2 regions of the Stenotrophomonas maltophilia complex sp. Om-AH-Sm3 genome follow, and region 2 is predicted to be linked to the other one. Evidence: riboswitches for the same ligand, from Rfam matches in the RefSeq annotation. Region 2 holds a riboswitch; the other holds the start of a gene.

Region 1 (8,256 bases), on a different contig from region 2:
GGACACCCCGCAATCCGACACCACCCCGCCTTCGACAGTTTCCTTCCATCTGTCGGAACGACGTATTGCTCTGGTAGGTGTCGACCTTGGTCGACACGGTAGATCCATGCCATGCGTGGATGCTCTTCGATGAATGTTCGAAATATTCGATTTCGATGGACGTTCATCCACGCATGGCGTGGATCTACTACCGGGTCAGTAGATCGGCGTGACCTTCATCTGCGGCAGCGGGCGCGGTGCGCCGTCGGTCAGGTCCGGGCCAAGGTCTTCCCATGTGCGGCCCTGCTCGACCATCTGCGCCCACAGCTGCTGCGAGCCGCGACGCTTGTCTTCCGAGCCCAGCTTGTACGACGGCGGTGCCGGCTCGCCACGGGCAACCATCGAGTACGCCGCGCAGTAGGCCAGCACCTGCTGCGCCGGGTCGTCGGTACGCGCCACTTCCAGCGTGTAGCGCTGGTAGGCCGAGGCCAGGTTGCGCCAGCGGATCCAGTAGTGGTTCCCGAACGAGAACGAACAGAAGCGCGCACCCGCCAGGCTGCCCTTGTCGGCGATGCGGGTCAGCACCTCCTGCGGCATGTCCAGGTTCATGCCGCCTTCGTCGCCCTGCAGGCTGACGTGCACGATACGGTCGCGGTAACCCGGCGCGCGTGCCTGCAGCAGGTCACGCCAGTTCTGCATGGTCGCCACCACCGCGAACAGGAAGCGCCCCAGCTCGGCTGCGGCGAGCGGCGTGGCAATGGACTGGTAATGCCGTTGCCAACCGTGGCGGTTTTCGGTGGGCAGGAACACGGCACGTTCCAGCGCCTGTCGGCCATCACTGCCACGGCCCACGTCCTCGGCATGCTGCGGGTAGACCAGGTTGATGGCGAAGGTCGGCCAGCGCGGTAGCGCGGCATCAAACAGATGGATCGGGAAGTTGCTGCTGATGCCACCATCGGAGAACCAGCAGATGCGGAACGCGGTAATCACCGGGCCGCAGGTCTGCCCAGCGCTGGTCAGCCCTTCCATGCTGTCGGCCACGTTGTGTTCCTGGTCGGCGGCCGGTGCAGTGGGTTCGCAGCGGCGCTCGCGGCGCGAGGGCTCATGCAGCGGCACCGCGCTGATCAGCAACGGGAAACTCAGGCTCATGCGCGTGGCCACCAGCACCGGCAGCTTCGGGCCCTGCGGCAGGTGGTAGTACCGGCGCCCTTCCACCTCCAGCGGCGGGCCGGCCTGCGTCACCAGCCACTGCACCACGCTGGCGGGGAACAACTGCTCGAACTCCTCGCGCAGGAACCAGAACTGCGCGCCGCCCAGCGGCAGTGTGCGTGGTTCGTTGTGCGATACGCAGGTGGTGATCATCTGCAGGCTGATCGCATGCGGGCTGTCCGGCTCGCCGGCATAGCGCGGCGCATCGTGCAGGTCGGCAAAGGTCAGCGGTGCATCCAGCGGCTTGCCGGACAACTGCTGCAGGCATTCATGCAGCCACTCGGTCAATGCCGGTTTACGTGCATCGCGGCCGAGGCCACTGCACAGGCCCAGCAGGTTGCGCCGGGCCACACGCGCAACGCGCAACGCGGCTCCGGCCACGCCTGCACCGTAGGCGCACAGCAGCGACGGCAGCAGCGTTGCGGCCACGCCGCTCCAGCCACCGCCCCACCAGCCCAGGCCGAGCAGCAGCGCCAGCGACACCAGCACTTCCAGCGGCGCGATCTCGAATACCGCCACCGCCAGGCACAGCAGCTTGTGCGGCAGGCCGGCATTGCCGGTCAGCACCACCAGCAGCCGATAGGCCGCGCGCGCGCCCCGTGCCGGTTGGAACAGGCTGTAGATGAACCCGCGCCGCGACAACTGCGCCGACACCGCCGACAGCCCGCCATAACCGGCATCATCGGGCAGGTGCTCGCCGGCCTGCATGCGGCGATCACCGCATGCCGCCGCAGCCGCTACCGCCGCAGCGATGGCGCCAGCGGAGGTGCCGCCGATGCTCTTGAACCGATACTCGCGTGCCAGCGCCAGTACCGCATTGGGGTACACGATGCCGCTGGTGATGCCGCCTTTCATGACCAGATCGCAGTACTTGTCCGCCACCGTCTTGCCCCCGAGCATGCCGTCCGCCGCGTGGATGCCAGTATGGCGCAGCGGCTTCTCAGGGCCTGAGAACACCACCGCAGTCCGGGCAGGAATCTGCGGCGTTCAGCAGATGGCAGGCCTGCAGGCTTGACCGGCCCCACCATCGGCGTAGCATCTGCAGCAAGCCAAGGGACAGACCCGCGGCTGCCACAACGACATGAGGGATTCTCATGGAATTCGACTATCTCGTCTTCATCGGGCGATTCGAGCCCTTCCACAACGGCCACGCCGCCGTTGCCCGCCTGGCCCTGAGCCGGGCCCGCAAGCTGATCTTCCTGGTCGGCTCTGCCGATACCCCCCGCAGCCTCCGCAATCCCTGGACCGTGGCCGAACGCGCCGTGATGATCCAGGCCGCCCTCGATGGCCACACCGACCGCCTGCTGATCCGCCCGCTGCGCGACCACCTGTACAACGAAGCGCAGTGGATCGCCAACGTGCAGCGCCAGGTGGCCGAAGCCCTGCGCAACGACGGCGCCGCCGCCGATGCCAAGGTCGGCCTGATCGGCATGGACAAGGATGCCTCCAGCTACTACCTGAGGGAGTTCCCGCAATGGCCGCTGGTGGACGTGCAGCACACCGCCACCCTGTCGGCCACCGAGCTGCGGCGCTACCTGTTCGAAGCCGGCGACGTCGACTTCCACGGCGCGCTGCTGATGCTGCGTGGCAATGTGCCGGCGCCGGTGTACGACATGCTCGAAGCGTTCCGCAAAAGCGCGCCTGCGTATGCCCAGCTGGTGGCCGAGTACCGCTTCATCGAACAGTACAAGGCCGCCTGGAAGGATGCGCCCTACGCGCCCACCTTCGTCACCACCGATGCGGTGGTAGTGCATTCGGGCCACGTGCTGCTGGTACGGCGCCGTTCGGAGCCCGGCAAGGGCCTGTGGGCGCTGCCCGGCGGTTTCGTTGGCCAGGAGCAGAGCCTGCTGGACAGTTGCCTGCGCGAACTGCGCGAGGAAACCCGTCTGAAGATTCCGCTGCCGGTGCTGAAGGGTTCGCTGAAGGGCCAGCAGGTATTCGACCACCCCGACCGCAGCCAGCGCGGCCGCACCATCACCCACGGGTTCCACTTCGAATTCCCGGCCGGTGACCTGCCGCCGGTGCGCGGTGGCGACGACGCCGACAAGGCGCGCTGGATACCGGTGAGTGAGGCGTTGGACATGGGCCCGCAGCTGTTCGAGGACCACCTGCACATCCTGGAGTATTTCCTCGGCCGCGGCTGACCTGCCCGGCTCTCCCCACTGGCGGATAGACCGCTGGTGTCACTCGACGCGAAGGAGCTTCCGTCATGCACTACCTCGATAATCTTCTCCTCAACACCGACAGCTACAAGGCCAGCCATTGGCTGCAGTACCCGCCGGGTACCGATGCCACGTTCTTCTACGTCGAATCACGTGGCGGCCTGCACGATCGCACGGTGTTCTTCGGCCTGCAGGCGATCCTCAAGGACGCGCTGGCACGGCCGGTCACCCACGCTGACATCGACGACGCTGCTGCGGTATTCGCCGCCCATGGCGAGCCGTTCAACGAAGCCGGCTGGCGCGATATCGTCGACCGGCTCGGGGGCAACCTGCCAGTGCGCATCCGTGCCGTGCCCGAGGGCAGCGTGGTACCCACCCACCAGGCACTGATGACGATCGAGTCGACCGACCCGGCTGCATTCTGGGTGCCGTCGTACCTGGAAACGCTGCTGCTGCGCGTGTGGTACCCGGTCACCGTGGCCACCATCAGCTGGCATGCACGGCAGACCATTGCTGCGTTCCTGCAGCAGACCAGCGACGATCCGCAGGGGCAGCTGCCATTCAAGCTGCACGACTTCGGCGCCCGCGGTGTATCGAGCCTGGAATCGGCCGCGCTCGGTGGTGCCGCACACCTGGTCAACTTCCTCGGCACCGACACCGTCTCGGCCCTGTGCCTGGCCCGCGCGCACTATCACGCACCGATGGCCGGTTATTCGATTCCCGCCGCCGAGCACAGCACCATCACCAGCTGGGGCCGCGAGCGCGAAGTGGACGCCTACCGCAACATGCTGCGCCAGTTCGGCAAGCCGGGCGCGATCGTGGCAGTGGTGTCGGACAGCTATGACATCTACCGCGCGATCAGTGAACACTGGGGCACGACGCTGCGTGATGAAGTGATCGCTTCGGGCGCCACCCTGGTCATCCGCCCCGACTCGGGTGACCCGGTGGACGTGGTGGCCGAAAGCCTGCGCCGGCTGGATGAAGCATTCGGCCACACCCTCAACGGCAAGGGCTACCGCGTACTCAACCACGTGCGGGTGATCCAGGGCGATGGCATCAACCCGGATACGATCCGCGCCATCCTGCAGCGCATCACCGAAGACGGCTACGCGGCCGACAACGTGGCCTTCGGCATGGGCGGCGCGCTTTTGCAGCGGCTGGACCGCGACACCCAGAAGTTCGCGCTGAAGTGCTCGGCAGCACGGGTCGAGGGTGAGTGGATCGACGTCTACAAGGACCCGGTCACCGATGCCGGCAAGACCAGCAAGCGTGGCCGCATGCGCCTGCTGCGGCGCCTGGATGACGGCAGCCTGCACACGGTGGCGTTGCCTCCCCGCGGTGACGAGGCGCTGCCGACCGGCTTCGAGGATGCGATGGTGACCGTGTGGGAGAACGGGCGCCTGCTGCACGACCAGCGCTTGGATGAGATCCGCGCGCGGGCTGCGGCGGGGCGTTGAGGCGCATCCCGACCGGGGTCGGATCCCGTTGCAGCGCAAAGGGCTCCGACCCCGGTGCCCCTTGACCCACGCCGGCAACGCGTCCACCGTGGGCACGCCGAAGGTATCCCTGCCGTGGCTGGATGGCGGCAGGGAGTTAAACGGGAATCCGGTGAAGGCGCTTCGTGCGCCCATTCCGGAGCTGCCCCGCAGCGGTGAATGGAAACGAATCCTGCCAACAGCACTGGGCTCGCGCCTGGGAAGCGGCAGGGAGTAGGTGGGCTGCGGCCCGTGTCCATCAGCCCGAATACCGGCCCCGGCCGGGGGACACGACCGTCCCCTGATTCGACCTGGACTCTCCGCGGGGAGGGTGCCGGGGCCATCGCCTGCCTGCACGTGCAGGCGGCGTGGCCGCGCGCGTCCTGTTCACGGTAACCGGCCAGACCGCTCCCACGCCCTGACGCACGCCACGATGACCGAGTTCCAACGCCCCACCCTGACCCTGCCCGCCGATGGCAAGCGCCTGCTGCTGCATTCGTGCTGCGCGCCGTGCTCGGGCGAAGTGATGGAGGCGATCACCGCTTCCGGGATCGACTACGCGATCTTCTTCTACAACCCCAACATCCATCCGGTGAAGGAGTACGAGCTGCGCAAGCAGGAGAACATCCGCTTCGCCGAGCAGCACGGCATTCCGTTCATCGACTGCGACTACGACACCGACAACTGGTTCAGCCGTGCGCGTGGCATGGAGAACGAGCCCGAGCGCGGCATCCGCTGCACGATGTGCTTCGACATGCGTTTCGAACGCACCGCGCTGTACGCGCACGAGCACGGCTACGACACCATCAGTTCGTCGCTGGGCATCTCGCGCTGGAAGAACATGGCGCAGATCAACGACTGCGGCATCCGCGCGGCGTCGCGCTATGAAGGCCTGCAGTACTGGGACTACAACTGGCGCAAGGGCGGCGGTGCCAGCCGCATGATCGAGATCAGCAAGCGCGAGCAGTTCTACCAGCAGGAGTACTGCGGCTGCGTGTACTCGCTGCGCGATGCCAACCGCCACCGCCGCGAGAACGGGCGCGAACGGATCAAGATCGGACTGCTGTACTACGGGCAGGACGCTGAGGCGCCGCAGGGCGATTGACGTGCAGGCATGGGGCGGCCACGCTGGTCGCTCCTTCTGATGTAGTGGATCTGCCATGATTGCCCTGCCCGCCGATGTCGCCCTGCTGGTGATCGACCTGCAGCCGGACTTCATGCCCGGCGGTGCGCTGGCCTGCGACCAGGGCGATGCGCTGGTGGCACCGATTGCCGACCTGCTGGCACAGCGTCGCTACCGCACCGTGGTGGCGACCCAGGACTGGCACCCGGCCGACCACGCCTCGTTCGCCAGCCAGCACCCCGGCAAGCGACCGTTCGAGACCATCCTGCTGCACGCGCAGCCACAGACCCTGTGGCCCGACCATTGCGTGCAGGGCAGCGATGGCGCCGCGCTGCACCCGGGCGTGGACTGGACCGTGGCCGACCTGATCCTGCGCAAGGGCACCCGCCCACAGGTGGATTCGTACAGCGCCTTCCGCGAGAACCACGGCCCCGATGGCGAGCGCCCGGCCACCGGCCTGGCCGGCTGGCTGCATGAGCGCCGCATCCGCGAGGTGCACGTGTGCGGCCTGGCACGCGACTACTGCGTGCTGTGGAGCGCGCAGGACGCGGTGAAATCCGGCTTCCGGGTGAAGTTCCTGTGGGAGCTGACCCGGCCGGTGACCGAAGCCAACGACGCGATGGTGCGCGAAGCGCTGGGCAAGGCGGGGATCGCGATCGTCTGAGGCGTGACCGCCGGGCATGGCCCGGCGCTACCGCGCACGTCGCTTATGCCGCTTGCGCGCTCCTGCCCACAACAACACAATCGATTCATCCAGCCCCCTAACTACGCCCCCTACAGATCGCGGGACGGCCGAACCGGGGGCTTTTCATTGGATGAAATCAGGATTCGGTAGCGCCGGGCCATGCCCGGCGGACGCGGGATGGGCGATTACCGGAACACCACCGTGCGATGCCCATTGAGCAGGATGCGATGCTCCACATGGCGGCGAACGGCGCGCGCCAGCACCAGCGATTCGGTGTCGCTGCCCAGCCGCACCAGCTCGCGCGGCGCCATGGCGTGGTCGACGCGAGCCACGTCCTGTTCGATGATCGGGCCTTCGTCCAGATCCTCGGTGACGTAGTGCGCGGTGGCACCGATGATCTTGACCCCGCGCGCGTGCGCCTGATGATACGGCTGAGCGCCCTTGAAGCTGGGCAGGAAGCTGTGATGGATGTTGATCGCACGGCCGGCCAGCGCGCGGCACAGCGTGGGTGACAGGATCTGCATGTAGCGCGCCAGCACCACCAGGTCGATGCGCTCACGCTCGACCAGGTCGATGATCTGCTGCTCCTGCACCGCACGCGTATCGGCGGTCACCGGCAGGTGGTGGAACGGTACCTGGTAAGACGCGGCCAATGGCGCAAAGTCGGCGTGGTTGGACGCCACTGCCGCGATATCGACCTTCAGCTGGCCGCTGTGGGCACGGAACAGCAGGTCGTTGAGGCAGTGCCCCTGCTTGCTGACCAGCACCAGCAGGCGTGCCCGGCGGCGCCCATCATGCAGCTGCCAGTCCATGCCGAAGCCTTCGGCAAGTTTGGCCATCGCGGCATGCACGGTCTCCAGCAGCAGGCTGGCATCGCGGTCGAAATGCACGCGCAGGAAGAAGCGGCCACTCTCCTCATCGCCGAACTGCTGGGCGTCGAGGATGTTGCAGCCGTGGTCGAACAGCAGGCCGGACACTCGGTAGACGATACCGGTACGGTCGGGGCAGGACAGGGTGAGGATGGAATCGGGGCGCATCTCCACAGTGTAGGGCAGCTTCCTGCCCAGCAGCCGGATGATCACCGATGCAACCGAACCGCTTGGTTCAGTCCCAAGCGATACTTGGCCATCACCGTGGCAAGCTGGTCGGTCATGAACCTGTTGCAACTGATCCGCAGCTTCACCCGCACCGCAGAGACCGGCAGCATTGCCGCCGCGGCCCGCATCCTTGGCATCAGCGCCACCGCAGTCGGCCAGAACATCAACCGACTGGAAGCGCATCTGGGCGTACGGCTGCTGAACCGGAGTACGCGCCAGCTGGCCCTCAGCGAGGCCGGCGCGCTGTACCTGGCGCAGGTGCGCCACATCGAGGGCGACCTGGCGCGCGCGCAGGCGATGGTGACTGCCGGTGATATCGAACCGGCCGGTCCCCTGCGCATCGCCAGCAGCAGCGCCTTCGGCCGCCACGTGCTGGCACCGTTGCTGCCGTCACTGCAGCAGCGCTACCCGCAACTGCACCTGGAGCTGCGCCTGACCGACCGCGCCGTGCAGCATGGTCCAGAGGCGGTGGATGCCAGCATCCGCATCGGCGCGCAGCTGGAGGACGGTGTGGTCGCACGGCAGC
Region 2 (8,256 bases):
CTGCATTGCCTGCACCAGCGCCGCACTGTCCTTCGCCTTTGCCGTCTCGACATCGAACGCGCGGATGTAGTCCGCAGTAAAGCGCAGCGCACTGGCATCCAGTGCGGCACCCGGCGCGTAGTGCCCGGGCACCACCACCTTCGGCTTCAGTGCCTGCAACCGCTGCAGGGCCTGCAGCCAGTCAGTGTGCGACTTCGGCGTCTGCGTGTCGGCCATCCACACGTGCTCACCGGCCACCACCGGAATGCCGCCGACGATCGCGCTCAGCGACGGTACCCACAGCACCGTGCGGTCCGGGGTCGGGCCATCCAGGCCGATCAACGGCAGGCGCTGGCCTTCCAGCTGCAGGGCATCGCCATCCAGCACCTGCGGCACCACGACGCGCGCGGGCACGTCGGCACCCATCTTCGGTCCCCAGTAGGCCAGCTTGCCGGCCTGGGTCTGCCGGATGTGGGCGACGGTCTGCGCAGTGGCGACGATGCGTGCCTGCGGGAAGGCATCCTGCAGGGTGGCCAGGCCGAAGTAGTAGTCCGGATCGCCGTGGCTGATGTAGATCGTGGTCAGCTGCTTGCCACTGGCGCGGATCAGTTCGACCAGCTTGCGTGCGTCGCTGGCGCCGAACTGCGCGTTGACCAGGATCGCGTCATGGCGGCCTTCGATCAGCACCGAGGACACCGGGAACATCGCCTGCGGGCCGGGATGGAAGGTCTGCAGGTGCAGTTGTGATTTCGTCGCGGTGGTCGGCGCCGCGGTGGCCGGTGCGGCCAGCAGCGGCGCACTGGTGAAAGTGGCGGCCAGGGCGAGGGGAAGCAGCAGGGCAGCGGTACGCATGGGAATTCCTTGTCTAGAGCCGGGCCAATGCCCGGCTGCATGTTCGCGTAGAGCCGAGCGCGGGCTTGGCTCTACATGGGACGTGCGTGGATCAGTACGCTGCGGTGATGATCTGCTTCGGGTACGCGTGCGCTTCCAGCTCGGCGACGAACGCGGCGCCGTAGTCGGCATAGCTGATGCGGCTGTGGCCGCTGGCGTCGGCCAGGAAGGCCCTGGGTTGCACGCGGTACCGGCCGCGCTCTTCGCCCGGGCCGATTTCGGCGGCTGGCGAGAAGAAGGTCCAGTCCAGGTCGTCTACTGCCTGCAGGCGATTGAAGGCTTCACGATGGGCCAGCGCGTACGGCTTGTACGCCTCCGGGAAGGTAGGGGTATCGACCAGCTGCACGCCGGGTGCGACTTCCAGGCTGCCGGCACCGCCGACCACTACCAGGCGCGGCACGCCGGCCTTGCGTGCGGCGGCCGCCAGCTGCGCGGCGACCTCGCCGACGCGGCCGATGTCATCGCCCGGGCGCGGGCCGTAGGCACTGGCGAGCACGTCGTGGCCGGCGATGGCGGCAACCAGCGCGTCCTGGTCATCCAGCGAGGCGATCACCGGATGGGCACCGGCCAGCTCGGCCGGGAGGTCCTGCGCGCTGCGCACGATGAGGGTGAGTTCGTGGCCGTGGGCCAGCGCGTGGCGGGCGATCTGGCGGCCGATGTTGCCGGTGGAACCAACGAGGGCGATCTTCATGGCAGGACTCCGTGGGGCGGTGTGGGCTGGGAATGGCGCCACTCTAGGCCGCTGCAGTCGCTCGAAAAACAGCGTATAACGCGCTTGTTTGTTGCGTGGATCGAGCATATGGACCGATTGACCGCCATGACCGTGTTCGTCGAGGTGGCCGAGCGCGGCAGCCTCACCGCCGCGGCGGAAGTGCTGGACATGTCGCGGGCGATGGTCAGCCGCTACCTGGCCGAGGTCGAGGGCTGGCTGGGTGCACGCCTGCTGCACCGGACCACACGCCGGGTCAGCCTGACCGGCCCGGGCGAGGCGGCGCTGGCGCGCTTCCGGCAGATGCTGGCGATCGGCGAAGAACTGCAGGGCGAGCTGGCCAGTGATGATCCCGAGCCGCACGGTACGCTGCGGGTGACCGCCAGCGTGTCGTTCGGGCAGAGCCACCTGGCACGGGCGGTGGCCGGTTTCGTCGCGCGCCATCCGGCGGCGCGCATCGAGCTGCTGCTGGTCGACCGCACGGTGAACCTGATCGAGGAGCGCGTGGACCTGGCCGTGCGCATCGCGCGCCAGATCGACCCCAGCCTGATCGCGCGGCGGCTGGCCACCTGCCGCTCGGTGCTGTGCGCGACGCCGTCGTACCTGCAGGCGCGTGGCACGCCGACCGCACCGGAGCACCTGGCCGCGCACAACTGCCTGACCCACCACTACGTCGGCAAGAGCCTGTGGCAGCTGCACCGCGATGGCCGTTCGCTGTCGGTGGCGGTGGGCGGCAACATCAGCGCCAACGAGGCCTCGCTGCTGCTGGAGGCGGTACGCGCCGGTGCCGGGATCGCCATGCTGCCGACCTACCAGGTGGCGCCACTGCTGCGCAGCGGCGAGCTGATCGAAGTGCTGCCCGGATTCAGTTTGGACGAGCTCGGCATTCATGCCGTGTACGCGTCACGGCGCCAGCAGCCCGCTATCATGCGGCGATTCCTGGATTACCTGGCCGAGTGTTTCGCCAGCCCGGCCTTCCAGGATCTGGATTGGCGCCCACCGGGCAAGGAGAACACATGAACCATGGACAGGCCTTGATCGACCACAACCGTGCTGCCTGGGACCGCCAGGCCAGCGAAGTGCGCGAATGGTCGCGCCCGGTGGAAAGTTCAACCATTGCCGCCGCGCGCGAAGGCCGCTGGCAGGTGCACCTGACCCCACGCCCGCTGCCGCTGGATTGGCTGGGCGACGTGCGTGGCCGTCGCATCCTGTGCCTGGCTTCGGGCGGTGGTCAGCAGGCACCCGTGCTGGCCGCTGCGGGCGCCGACGTCACCGTGTTCGACCTGTCCGACGGGCAGCTGGAACAGGACCGCAGGGTCGCTGCGCGCGACGGCCTGCAGCTGCGCACGGTGCAGGGCGACATGCGCGACCTGCACGTATTCGCCAATGACAGCTTCGATGTGGTGTTCCATCCGATCTCCAACCTGTACGTACCCGACGTGCGCCCGGTGTGGACCGAATGCCGCCGCGTGCTGGCGCGCGATGGCATGTTGATGGCCAGTTTCTACAATCCGGTGCTGTTCGTCGGTGCGCGCGATCCGCAGCTCGATGCGCAGGGCCTGATCCGACCGCAGTACGCCATTCCCTATTCGGACCTGGAAGACCTGCCCGCCGCAGAGCGTGAGGCGAAACTCACCCGCGGCGATGCGCTGACCTTTGGCCACAGCCTGACCGAACTGATCGGCGGGCAGCTGGATGCAGGCTTCGTGATTGATCGGTTCATGGAAGACTGGCAGCCGAAGCCACGCTTCCTGATCGACCGTTACCTGCCCACGTTCCTGGCCACCCGCGCACGCAGGATCGGCTGAGGCGGATCCCGGGGCAAAAGCGCGGCGTACAATGGACGGCTCCACGTTGTACAGGCGTCGTCCCTTGTCGTATCCCTATCCGCTGGTCGTATTCGATCTCGATGGCACGCTGGTCGACAGCGCAGCTGACATCGCCGAGGCGCTGAACCGTACGCTGGAAGACACCGGCATGGCGCGCGTGCCGGAAGCCACCGTGCTCGGCTGGATCGGCGACGGTGTGCGCCGCCTGGTCGAACAGGCGGTGCACGCCGCCGGTCGTGAAGTCGACCTGGCCGAGGTGATGCCGGTGTTCATGGTGCACTACCGTGAGTGCCTGCTGCGCAGCCCGCGCCTGTTCGATGGCGTGGCCGACGCACTGGCGCAGCTGCGCGCACGCGACGTGCCACTGGCGATCTGCACCAACAAGCCCGAAGCACTGGTGCCGCCGCTGCTGCAGCACCTGGGCATTGGTGATGCGTTCGCGCTGGTACTGGGCGGCGATTCACTGCCGCAGCGCAAGCCCAGCGGCGAACCGCTGCGGCACATCGCCACGCACTTCGGGCTGCCGGTGCAGGCGTGCCTGATGGTGGGAGATTCGTTGACCGACTACCGCGCCGCCGAAGAGGCGGGCATGCCGATCGCACTGGTGCGCTACGGTTATCCGCGTGGCCTGGACCTGGCCACCGCACAGGCGGTGGCGGTGATTGACGACCTGCGTGAGTTGCCGGGGTTGGCCGCGGGCCGGTAACCCGGCCGACGCAACAGGTAGTGCCGGCCGCTGGCCGGCAACCCCGAGGACGTTGCCGAAGGTCATGATGTTGCCGGCCAGCGGCCGGCACTACCATGACCGTCGCGGTCATTTCGGCTGGTAACGCACGCTCAGCTGGTACTCGCGGCCGGGCTGGTTGAACCACGCCACCGTCTCATACCTGCGGTCGAACACGTTGGCGGCACGCGCCAGCAGCGACCACGACGGCGTCAGCGCGTATTCGGCGCGCAGATCCAGCGTGCCGTACCCCCCCACCTTCACCGCGTTGGCGGCATCGTCATAGCGCTTGCCCGCGCCCTGCACGGTCAGGCCTGCGCGGAAGTCCCCGAAACGCCGATCGATGTCCAGCCGCGCGGTCTGCTGTGCACGACGCGGCAGCCAGTTGTCGAACTGGGTGCTGCCGCCGGTGCGGTTGCGTGGGTCGGTGTAGCTCAGCTGGGCGTTGATGTCGAATCCGGCCAGCAGCACGCCACCGGTCAGTTCGGCACCGCGGATGCGCGCCTTCTCCACCTGCTGCATCTGGAAGGTCGCCGCATCGTAGGTGATCAGATCATCGATGCGGGTTTCATAGACGTCCAGGCCCCAGTGCCAGCCCTGTGCCTGCTGCGAAACGCCCAGGTTGGCGCTCTTGGACTTCTCCGGGTTCAACGTCGGCACGCCGCTCCACGGGTCGTACAGGTCGCTGAAGGTCGGCGCCTTGAACGCGGTGCCGTAGCTGGCATTGACACGCAGGCCGTGGCCGAGCTCCATCGCCCAGCCGAGGCTGCCGGTGGCGTGGTTGCCGAACTGCTGGTTGTCGTCGTTGCGCGCGCTGGCCTGCAGCTGGTGGCGGCCGAAGCGTGCCTGGTACTGCACGAACACGCCGGTGTTTCGACGGCTGTCGACGAGGTAGCCCGCGCTGCTGCCATCCAGGTTGTCTTCGCTCCAGTCCACGCCGGTGCTAAGCAGCTGGCCTTCGGCCAAGGCGAAGTCACCCTGCAGCGAGGCACTGTCGCGGTGGGTCTGAGCGCTGCCACGGGCACCGAAGTCACCGAAGTTGTCCGACTCGTTGTCACTGCGCCCGACATTGGCGGTGAACGCCAGGCGTTCGGACGGGGTGTAGCGCACCTTGCCGGCCAGCACCTGCTGGCGGGTTTCCGAATAGTTGTAATAGCCGTCGTAGTGGTTCTTGCCGTCGGCGCGCAGCGCACTGCCTTCCACGTTCCACTGGTCGTTGAAGGTGTAGCCGCCACGCAGGCTCTTGGACAGGTTGCGGTAGCCGTCGCGGTCGGGTTCGTCGGCGAAGCAGCCGGTGAACAGCGTTGCCGAGCCGCGGCAGGCATCGATGCCATCGGAATGCTGGTAGGCGATGTCGGCGCCGAACCAGCCGCGTTCGGTCCCGCCGCCGATCCCGCCGCTGGCTTCGCGCAGGCCGTTGCTGCCACCACCGAGCTGGAAGTGCGGAGCAAAATCGCCCTGGTTGCGGCGGGTGAATATCTGGATCACGCCACCGATGGCGTCGGCGCCGTACAGGCTGGACTGCGGGCCGCGCACGATCTCCACGCGTTCGATCTGCGCCAGCGGCAGGTCCTGGTACATGGCCAGGCCGAGGTCGGCACTGTTGATGCGCACGCCATCGACCAGCACCACGGTGTGGCCTGAGTTGGTGCCGCGCAGGAACAGCGAGCTCTGCTTGCCGAGCCCGCCGGCATTGGTCAGGTTGATGCCGGCGCGGCCGCGCAGCAGTTCCTGCAGCGAGGTGGCCTGGCTGGATTCGATCTGCGCGCGGTCGATCACCTGGGCTGGTGCGATGCTGTCCTGCAGGGCGATAGGGGTGCGGGTGGCGGTGACCAGGATCTGGTCGAGCGCGGTGGTGTCTTCGGCGGCCTGGGCAAGCGCGGGCAGGGCCGCCAGCACGGCCAGGGACAAGATTCGGGACTGCAGCTTCATGGGGGACTCCAGGTGCCACGCACGCCCGCGTGGCGAAGGGGAGGAGCCGCGAAGGCAGGCACGCGCCGATGCCGCAGCGCACGCTGCGGTCATCCAGCGCCATGCCCACCGCATCGCGACCTGAGGCTTCCGGGCCGGTCTCCGGGCTTGCCGCCGGGTGGCGCGAGGCCACCGTCCAGGCGCCTTCCCATGCCTGCGGCACAGTGGCGGTGTTGCCTGGAACTGACGTGCTTACCGTTGCGGGGGCAGCGCCGGCCTGGCGTGGAATCACGCGTCACCGGCTTCCCGTTTCAACCTGCCGGCCGTGGCCGCAGGTCACCTGGAAGTGCGCGCAGTCTACGGCATCGCAGGCTGGTCCGTTGCGTCGCGCCTGCGCGGCTGCCTTTGCTGTGCCTTTAGAATGGTTGCTCGATCCCGTGGTGCCGTTGCCGATGTCCGCCCGTTCTCCGCTGTACCTGCGTCGCCCGTCCGGGACGCACGCATGATCCTCGACCTGGTCCGCCATGCCGGCAACGGTCGCGATGAGTTCCTCGATGGCCGCAGCGACCCACCGCAGCTGGCCGGCCTGCCGCAGGAGCTGGTCGAGGCCTATGCCGAGCAACGCTGGGAGCGGGTGATCAGCTCACCGCGGTTGCGCGCGCTGCACACGGCGATGGCGCTGGCCACCCCACGCGGGCTGGACGTGGAAGCGGACGAGGAATGGGAAGAACTGGATTTCGGCGATTGGGACGGGCAGTCGCTGTTCGAGCTGCCGGAGGATGCACTGGCGGCCTTCCACGCCGATCCGCATGCGTTCCCGCCGCCGAACGGCGAGAGCTGGGGTCATTTCGAGCGGCGCATCGCGCGCGCGCTGGATCGCCTGCTCGATGATGATGATCCGGTGCCGACGCTGGTGGTCAGCCATGGTGGCCCGCTGCGCATGGTGTTGTCGCAGGTCTGCGGCCTGCCGATGTCGCTGTGCTGGGCCCTGCGCATCGACCACGGCACGCGCCTGCGGGTGTGGCTGGAGCGGGGCGAAGCCGGGCTGGTGGGCGAGCTGCTGGAACTGCAGCAGCCGTAACCCACCGGTAGTGCCGGCCGCTGGCCGGCAGCCTCAGGAACGTTGCAAGGATCACGCAGTTGCCGGCCAGCGGCCGGCACTACCGGTGCAGTCAATCCGCGTCCGCATCCTCGGTCACGCTGTCTTCCGCGTCATCGTCGGCATCGAAGCGTCGCTCATGCACCGGACCCGACGCCGGGCCGGCCGCCTTCAGCGGGTGCGCGGCGATGCGTGCTTCGTAATCCTGCACCAGCGCCTCACGCTGCGGCTCGCTCAGTTCCTGCCAGTGGCAGTCCAGCAATGCGCCTTCCAGCGAGTACAGCAGGTTCAGGCTGGGCTTGAAGCCGGCGCGCTTGACCTTGACGAAGGCGCCGACCGCGCCGGTCGCGACCAGGTCCTCGCGGCTGCGCAGCCCGACCTGGCGCAGCCACGCTGCACTCTTCGGGCCGATGTTGCGCAGCTTCGGTGCGCTCATCCCAGCGCCTCGACGAACACGCGGGCGATGGCTTCCAGGCCGGCCTGGTCGTCGGCATCGAAGCGGCCGACCTTCGGGCTGTCGATGTCGAACACGCCGATCAGTTCATCGCCGCGCAGCAGCGGCACCACCAGCTCCGAACGCGAGGCCGAATCGCAGGCGATGTGGCCCGGGAAGGCATCGACGTCGTCCACGCGCTGGGTCACCCGCTGGCTGGCGGCGGCACCGCACACACCCTTGTCCAGCGGGATGCGCACGCAGGCCGGCAGGCCCTGGAACGGGCCAACCACCAGTTCCTTGCCATCGTACAGGTAGAAACCCACCCAGTTCAGGTCGGGCAGGGCGTGGTAGACCAGTGCGGAGAGGTTGGCCGCGTTGGCGATGCGGTCGGACTCGGCGTAGACCAGGCCACGGGCCTGTTCCAGCAGCTGGGCGTATTGTTCCGGCTTGCTGCCGGTAAGCGAGGCATTGGCGAACATGCCTGCAGTCTAGCAAGTGCACCGGGCCGGCGATAATGCACGCACTGTTGCCCTGTTGGAGCCCATCGATGCCGTTGCCCGCTACGCTGCCGCCCGCCCTGTTCGTTACCGGCACCGATACGGAGATCGGCAAGACCGCGGCCAGCACCGCGCTGCTGCATGCGCTGCGCCGGCGCGGCCTGCGCGCGGTGGGCATGAA

Evidence for each region. A riboswitch is a leader RNA that binds a small molecule or an ion and turns the genes downstream of it on or off. The one in region 2 is predicted to bind cobalamin.
Region 1: linked by a shared signal. The riboswitch ahead of AC10QF_RS07230 (epoxyqueuosine reductase QueH) and the one ahead of btuB (TonB-dependent vitamin B12 receptor) in region 2 are both predicted to bind cobalamin.

Annotation. Positions count from the first base shown of each region.
Region 1 is NZ_JBYBLQ010000004.1:197,181-205,436, reverse strand. Features, by position in the region: gene AC10QF_RS07245 (patatin-like phospholipase family protein) at 196-2,088, opposite strand; gene AC10QF_RS07240 (bifunctional nicotinamide-nucleotide adenylyltransferase/Nudix hydroxylase) at 2,283-3,332, shown strand; gene AC10QF_RS07235 (nicotinate phosphoribosyltransferase) at 3,398-4,807, shown strand; cobalamin riboswitch at 4,906-5,119, shown strand; gene AC10QF_RS07230 (epoxyqueuosine reductase QueH) at 5,259-5,930, shown strand; gene pncA (bifunctional nicotinamidase/pyrazinamidase) at 5,986-6,612, shown strand; gene purU (formyltetrahydrofolate deformylase) at 6,819-7,670, opposite strand; gene AC10QF_RS07215 (LysR family transcriptional regulator) at 7,785-8,256, shown strand, end outside.
Region 2 is NZ_JBYBLQ010000022.1:33,864-42,119, forward strand. Features, by position in the region: gene AC10QF_RS18680 (MBL fold metallo-hydrolase) at 1-831, opposite strand, end outside; gene AC10QF_RS18685 (NAD(P)-dependent oxidoreductase) at 923-1,561, opposite strand; gene AC10QF_RS18690 (LysR family transcriptional regulator) at 1,670-2,599, shown strand; gene AC10QF_RS18695 (class I SAM-dependent methyltransferase) at 2,596-3,387, shown strand; gene gph (phosphoglycolate phosphatase) at 3,452-4,114, shown strand; gene btuB (TonB-dependent vitamin B12 receptor) at 4,223-6,064, opposite strand; cobalamin riboswitch at 6,180-6,402, opposite strand; gene AC10QF_RS18710 (histidine phosphatase family protein) at 6,546-7,124, shown strand; gene AC10QF_RS18715 (TfoX/Sxy family protein) at 7,216-7,578, opposite strand; gene AC10QF_RS18720 (GAF domain-containing protein) at 7,575-8,057, opposite strand; gene bioD (dethiobiotin synthase) at 8,126-8,256, shown strand, end outside.